DNA from 3 places in the Chryseobacterium shigense genome. Region 3 is predicted to be linked to each of the others. Evidence: riboswitches for the same ligand, from Rfam matches in the RefSeq annotation. Region 3 holds a riboswitch; each other region holds the start of a gene.
The links. A riboswitch is a leader RNA that binds a small molecule or an ion and turns the genes downstream of it on or off. The one in region 3 is predicted to bind cobalamin.
Positions count from the first base shown of each region.

Region 1 (2,203 bases), on a different contig from region 3:
TAAAAGCTGAAGAAGGTTATGCTAACGTACGTGTCCACAAGGATGACTACAGAAAAATCGTAGACAAAATCCGGATGCGTAAAGGTGATGTATTTGTTTATGTAAAGCCTGCTCCGGGAGAAACGGAATGGGTATGGATCAAATATCCTGAAAAGCAGGATGAGGAAAAACCTTTTGTGAGATACGAAAACCTTGAGAAGGAAGGAATGGTAAATAAGGGCCGAATTGCCTTTATAGACCAGCTTCCGCAATTTACTCCTTCAAAATCCAAGAACGGAAAGTCACTTATTTTTACAGATAACAGCAATCCAAAAATCCCGACAGCCCAAAGAACGAAGGTCGTTATTGATGTTTATCCTTCCAATGCAGGGTACAGAAAGCAGGAAAAGGATGCAAGCGGAAAAATTCTTACTATAGATAAGATAAAGCCGTGGGGAATCAAGGATGCGCTTCCTGAAGGTATGACGGAAATCAAATCCATCAGGGTTCAGCAGCCGGGAAGAGGTTCCGTTTTTGTAAGGGAAGCGATTAAAAATATGTTCCAGCCTACTATGGATTTCAATAATGTTGGAGTAACAGCGCTCGACAATGATCATATCTACCTTTATATGATTAACGGCTCCGGTGAAAACAGGTATGTTACGCTCTGGACCATCAAGGAAGGAAAGGTAATGAGCCAGATTATTTACAATAGTCCGGAATAATTGCCTTTTTTCTCTGTAATATTCCTATTTTTGCAACTGAAAAAGTGTAACGCTAATTCATCACAGAAACTGGTTCTGCTTACCGCAGATTAAAAGGGAACCGTGTGAAAATCACGGACTGTCGCGCAACTGTAAGTAACTGAAGTCTTTATCAAAGATCCACTGTGCAGGGCACGGGAAGGAGATACAAGATGTTACAAGTCAGGAGACCTGCCTATTTCTTTACACAAGAAACTTTCGCGATCTGAAGTTTATTGATCTGATGGACTGCTTCAGGAACTCTTATGATTCCTGTTATTGTTCTGTTATTTTAATAGTATTTCATTTCGCCTTAATTAATAATGAAATATGACTACAGAAGAAAGAATTGCAGCATCCGAAACCAGAATTTTTAAAGCGGTTTTCCCTAACACTACCAACCACTACGATACCCTTTTCGGAGGTACTGCCATGCAGTTGATGGATGAAGTAGCTTTTATCACAGCCACCCGTTTTGCAAGAAAAAGAGTGGTAACCGTAAGCAGCGATAAGATTGATTTTAAAAAACCAATTCCCGCCGGAACAATTGTTGAGCTTATCGGAAAGGTTTCCTATGTGGGGAAAACAAGTATGAAGGTGAATGTAGAAATCTATACGGAACAGATGTATTCTTACGAAAGAGAAAGAGCCATTGTAGGAGATTTTACATTTGTAGCTATTGATGAATTTAAAAAGCCGATCAGAATCTTGTAAATTCTGATTACAGAAGAGTTTCGGGCGGCCTGCGGCCGCCCGAAACTTCAAATCTTATCAAATACGGGTTATCTGACTACTTTTTCAGTCTCCAGGCTTCTATTCAATAGCGTTTCAAAGGCCTCTCCCATTTCGTCCGATGCTCTTGTAATAGCATTTTCCAGCATATTCCTGATCTGTTTCTCAGTAACACCGGCTTCCGTCCAGCTTTTCCCTGAAGTATGGGAATTCAGGATAAACGGCATAATGCGGTCAATGGAACATGCAAAAACGGCATCCGGAGTTTTTTCTTCTTCAAATTCCAGCCACAGTTCAAAAAACTCGGTACGTAAAGGTTCGTCCAGGATTCCAAAGATTTTCTGTGCTGAAACTTTTTCTCTTTCAAATTTCCCTGCCATTGCCTTTTCGTCAAAAAGGAAAGTGTCTCCCGCTTCTATTTCCACCAGATCATGAATGGAAAGCATTCTTATTACCCTTAAAAGATCAATATCTGCACGGTTTTTAGCGTATGGATAAAGGATCTGTGCCAGAATAATAATCTGCCATGAATGTTCGGCGGTGTTTTCCCGCCTGGAATCATCGGCATTATAGTTTCGTCTTTGTACGTTTTTTAAAGCGTCAACTGCCAGGATAAAATCTATTTCTTTCTGAATTTTCATACTGCAAAAATAAGTCATTTGATATTATATGGATTAGTTGTAATTTTAGTTTAAAATTTATTATGAATCCCACATTCAATTATCCTCCCGAAGTTAAAGGAACAAGAA
Region 1 is NZ_JACHLC010000001.1:1,912,828-1,915,030, forward strand. Features, by position in the region: gene HNP36_RS08805 (hypothetical protein) at 1-704, shown strand, start outside; cobalamin riboswitch at 758-937, shown strand; gene HNP36_RS08810 (acyl-CoA thioesterase) at 1,053-1,436, shown strand; gene HNP36_RS08815 (HD domain-containing protein) at 1,505-2,095, opposite strand; gene HNP36_RS08820 (cytochrome P450) at 2,158-2,203, shown strand, end outside.
Region 1: linked by a shared signal. The riboswitch ahead of HNP36_RS08810 (acyl-CoA thioesterase) and the one ahead of HNP36_RS13785 (TonB-dependent receptor plug domain-containing protein) in region 3 are both predicted to bind cobalamin.

Region 2 (2,203 bases), on a different contig from region 3:
CTTTCTGAACGGGAATGAACAAATTCAACAATTTTCTGCAGCTCTTCTGCCTGCTGATCGTTCCAGATTCCCATACAGTGGTTGGTAATCCTCCCCCGTGGTTCCACACCCGTAGCTTCAACCACGATAAGTCCTGTTCCGCCCTGGGATCTGCTTCCGTAATGTACGAAATGGAAATCGTTTGCAAGTCCGTTTTCGCATGAATACATACACATGGGAGACATTACCCATCTGTTTTTCAGCTCTATATTCCTGAATTGTATTGGTGTATATAACATTATTATCTTTTTGAATTTCAATTTAATGGATGAATAAAAAAAACGTTGTCCAACTGGTGAAAAAGGAGTAATTTTAGCCCCCATTTTTTAGTCTGACTAATATATGAAAAAAGACATACAGATCGGTTACGAGCACTTTAAAAACAGCAGTGAACTGAACGAAATAGAAAAAAAACTGTTCGAAAGAGCCAAAGAGGCCCGTGAAAATGCCTATGCTCCTTACTCGAATTTCCTTGTAGGATGTGCTGTCCTGCTGGAAAACGGTGAAATTTATTCCGGGAACAACCAGGAAAACGCGGCTTATCCGTCAGGGCTTTGCGCAGAAAGAACCACTCTTTTCTGGGTAGCAGCCAATTTTCCTGATGTAAAGGTGAAAAAGATCTTTGTTGTGGGAGGCCCAAAAGAATTCCATGAAAAAAATCCTCCTATCCCACCATGCGGAGCCTGCAGGCAAAGTTTAATAGAATATGAAACCAAGCAGCATGAAAACATCGATCTTTATTTTTCAAGCATGAATGATGAAGTGGTAAAGGTGCATTCTATTAAGGATCTGCTGCCGTTTTATTTTGATTCATCATTTTTGTAGGATGAAGTTTTGTCAATAGTGAATTTTGCTTTGCAAGTGAACATCCGGATTTGAAAAAGTCGTTTTATATTTCTCTTCAAAGCAAAATTGATCATTCATAATTCACAATTGACTTTTACCTTTTTTGTGGGATACATTTAAAAAGTTATCTTTGCAAAAATTTTGGTTTCCAGCATTTTGGAAATAATAGGGAATTGGGTGAAACGCCCAAACTGTCCCCGCAACTGTAGATCGCATTAAAAATTTCTGTAAAAAGTCACTGTTTACACGGGAAGGCACAGAAAGCGAAAGTCAGGAGACCTGCCAGAATTATAACTAAAAACGTATTACTTTCGGAGGAAAAGTAAAATAGTATGGATATAAAAAGGTCTTTATTACTGCTTTGTACATCTTACGGCAGCTTTCTTTTCGGACAGGAGAAAGCCATTGATACTATTTATATTTTCGACAGCCAGATGAGTAAAGTGAAACTTTTTCATCCGGTACGTACTCTTACTCCAAAAGATGTAGAAAAAAATTCAACTAATCTTTCTGAACTTTTACGTTTCCAATCTTCTATTTATGTTAAGGAAAACGGTCGTGGAGCTGTTTCTTCACCGTCATTCCGGGGAACTACTGCCCAGCAGACCGCTTTTGTATGGAATGGAATCAATATCAATTCCAGTTTTCTGGGACAGGGAGATGTGAATAATATTCCCCTTTTCGGATATGATCAGATTGATGTAAAAGCCGGTGGAGGAAGTGTGGTTTATGGAAGTGGTGCCATTGGAGGAAGTATTCATTTAAATAATATTCTGGATTTCAACAGAGGATTTAAAGCTTCTGTTTATTCGGAAGCGGCTTCTTTTGATACTTATAATAATTTTGTCCAGGCTTCTTTCAGCAATGATAAATTGAGTGTGAAAGTTTCCGGAAGTTATGTAACGAGCCAGAATGATTATAAAGTTCCTGAATTCGTTGTGGGAAATACGGGATTCAGTAATATCAACGGAAAGTATTATAATACTTCTGCAAATATCGGAGTATCCTATAAAATTGCTGATCATCAGACTATTTCATGGCAGAACCAAATGTTTGATGCCTCACAGCATTACCCTATTTTTGAGCAGAACGGCAATAAGACAAAATATAATGCACAGACTGTAAGAAGCCTGATTGCATGGGATATCAATAAAAGTAATCTTTCCAACAGCTTAAAAGCAGCTTATACGGAAGATAATTTCCAGTATTTCTCAGATCTTAACCAGCCTAAAACAAGCGGTGCGGAGGGAAAGAATTATATTTTCAAAAATGATTTCAACTACTTCATTTCCCCAAAAATAAACATCAATGCAATCGG
Region 2 is NZ_JACHLC010000001.1:2,022,192-2,024,394, forward strand. Features, by position in the region: gene namA (NADPH dehydrogenase NamA) at 1-278, opposite strand, end outside; gene cdd (cytidine deaminase) at 382-864, shown strand; cobalamin riboswitch at 1,011-1,187, shown strand; gene HNP36_RS09355 (TonB-dependent receptor plug domain-containing protein) at 1,218-2,203, shown strand, end outside.
Region 2: linked by a shared signal. The riboswitch ahead of HNP36_RS09355 (TonB-dependent receptor plug domain-containing protein) and the one ahead of HNP36_RS13785 (TonB-dependent receptor plug domain-containing protein) in region 3 are both predicted to bind cobalamin.

Region 3 (2,203 bases):
GATGAAAAAGGAATCTCAGGTGTCAATCCAAGTTTTCAGCTGGGAACGGGAAGCTGGGACTATCAGGCTGCATTGAATTATAAATTTCAGAAAAATAAACTGGCAGTTCTGATTAATACAGATTATACCGTGAAAACAGAGAACAAGAAACATTACCGCTTCGGAAATCAATGGAATTACGCAATGACAGGATTTTATCAGGTCGCAGGAAACGAAAAAACAATTTTTTCTGCCAAAGCCGGACTTCAGGGTGAAGTTTATGATAAGAATAAACAGTTTGATGAAGTATTACCCAACACAGCCGGAAGCGCTTTGTATGGAAAGTTTGGTTTTGAGGCTTCTTATAAAAAATTCAGTTTGGGTGGGGAAGTAATGTTACCCACTTATTCCAATCTTGCAGGAGGAGATATTGAAGCGAAATCCCGGTTCAGTATTTTTATCAATTTTGGAATCTGACAGGAGTGGTGGCTTCGAGAGCCTCAGCCACCAAATATGGGTTATTCAATGTTCATTATTAATAGAAATATTGTACTCTTAATTATAATTTCTAAAAACTGGTGGCCGAGGTTCTCGAAGCCACCAGTTTTAGTATATCACTCAACAAATCTGCTCTTTTCATAGTATTGAGAATTAATTTATTATGCCGTGTATTGCATCTGTCAATAATTTTCTATCTTTGCCACAATCTGGTGCGCTGTAAAAAGCACTTAAAAGGGAATCCGGTGAAAATCCGGAACAGACCCGCTGCTGTAAGCTCCACATCAAAGTTTTTGAAGATTATATCCACTGTTTTTTAATGGGAAGGATTTCAAAAACGGAGTAAGTCAGAAGACCTGCCGGAGGATGAACGTTTGATGCTTTCGTGGAATAAAGCTTAGGACAACAATAACTTTGTGCAGTATCAGCTGTGCTTTGTTGTTGCTACCTTATACCTATATCCATTAGCAGGCATCATTATTCCAAATGAGCTAATGGTCGGAAAACTTACTGTTTCACGGTTTCAAAAAGGAGTTGTCATATTGTTTGTGATAACCTCACAACTTATATTCTCTCAATCCAGAGATACCATCCGGGAGAAAACCATTCTTCCGGTCCGGATTTACAAAAAAGACTTTAAAGAAATTCTTCCTGCTCAGGTTCTTTCCGGGGAACAGCTCGAAAGACTGAACAGCCAGTCTGTTGCCGATGCTTTACGGTATTTTTCCGGAGTACAGATCAAAGATTACGGCGGGATGGGCGGTTTGAAAACGGTCAATATCAGAAGCATGGGAAGCCAGCATGTGGGAGTGTTTTACGATGGAATTCAGCTTGGGAATGCCCAGAATGGAGTAGTGGATCTTGGAAAATTCTCACTGGATGATATTGAGTCGGTTTCATTGTATAACGGTCAGAAAAGCGAAATTTTTCAGCCGGCAAAGGATTTCGGGTCCTCAGGATCTATTTATCTTCAGCCTAAAGTACCGGTTTTTAAAGAGGATCGGAAAACCAATTTAATAGTTAAACTTAAGCTCGGTTCCATTAGCTTATTCAACCCTTCATTTCGTTTAGAACAGAAGATTTCAGATAAAGTTTCAGCAAGTTTCAGCTCGGAATTTGTGCAGAGCGACGGCTTGTATAAGTATAAATATGAAAAAAAGAATTCAGATGGATCTGTTGCCAATGATACTATTGCCAGAAGATACGATTCTTATATCCGAGGCAAACGTTTTGAAGCTGCTTTTAACGGGACCATTAATGACGGAAGCTGGAATGTACGCGGTTACGGGTATATTTCGGAACGGGGAATTCCTACAGCCATTGTAAACAATGACTTTGGCCCGAAAGGACAGCAAATGCTGGATGAAAACTATTTTGTGCAGGCCGGTTTCAGGAAAAAACTGTTTCCAAAATTTGAAACTCAGGTTAAAGCCAAATTTGCTTATGATTATTCCAGATTCCTGGATACCGTTAATGTAGCTACAACCGTTTTGCCTATAGATAATTCTTATGTTCAGAGGGAACTTTATTTTTCTTCATCAAACATTTACTCCATCAACAAAAACTGGGATGTGAGCGCAAGCTTTGATCTTCAGTATAATAATCTGGATGCGAGTTTGAGGGATTTCTCATATCCAACGCGGTATACTTCATTACTGGCTTTTGCAACAACTTATCAGTGGAACAGATTCAAATTTCTTGGAAGCGTTCTTGGAACTTTTGTTCA
Region 3 is NZ_JACHLC010000003.1:228,578-230,780, forward strand. Features, by position in the region: gene HNP36_RS13780 (transporter) at 1-456, shown strand, start outside; cobalamin riboswitch at 671-856, shown strand; gene HNP36_RS13785 (TonB-dependent receptor plug domain-containing protein) at 972-2,203, shown strand, end outside.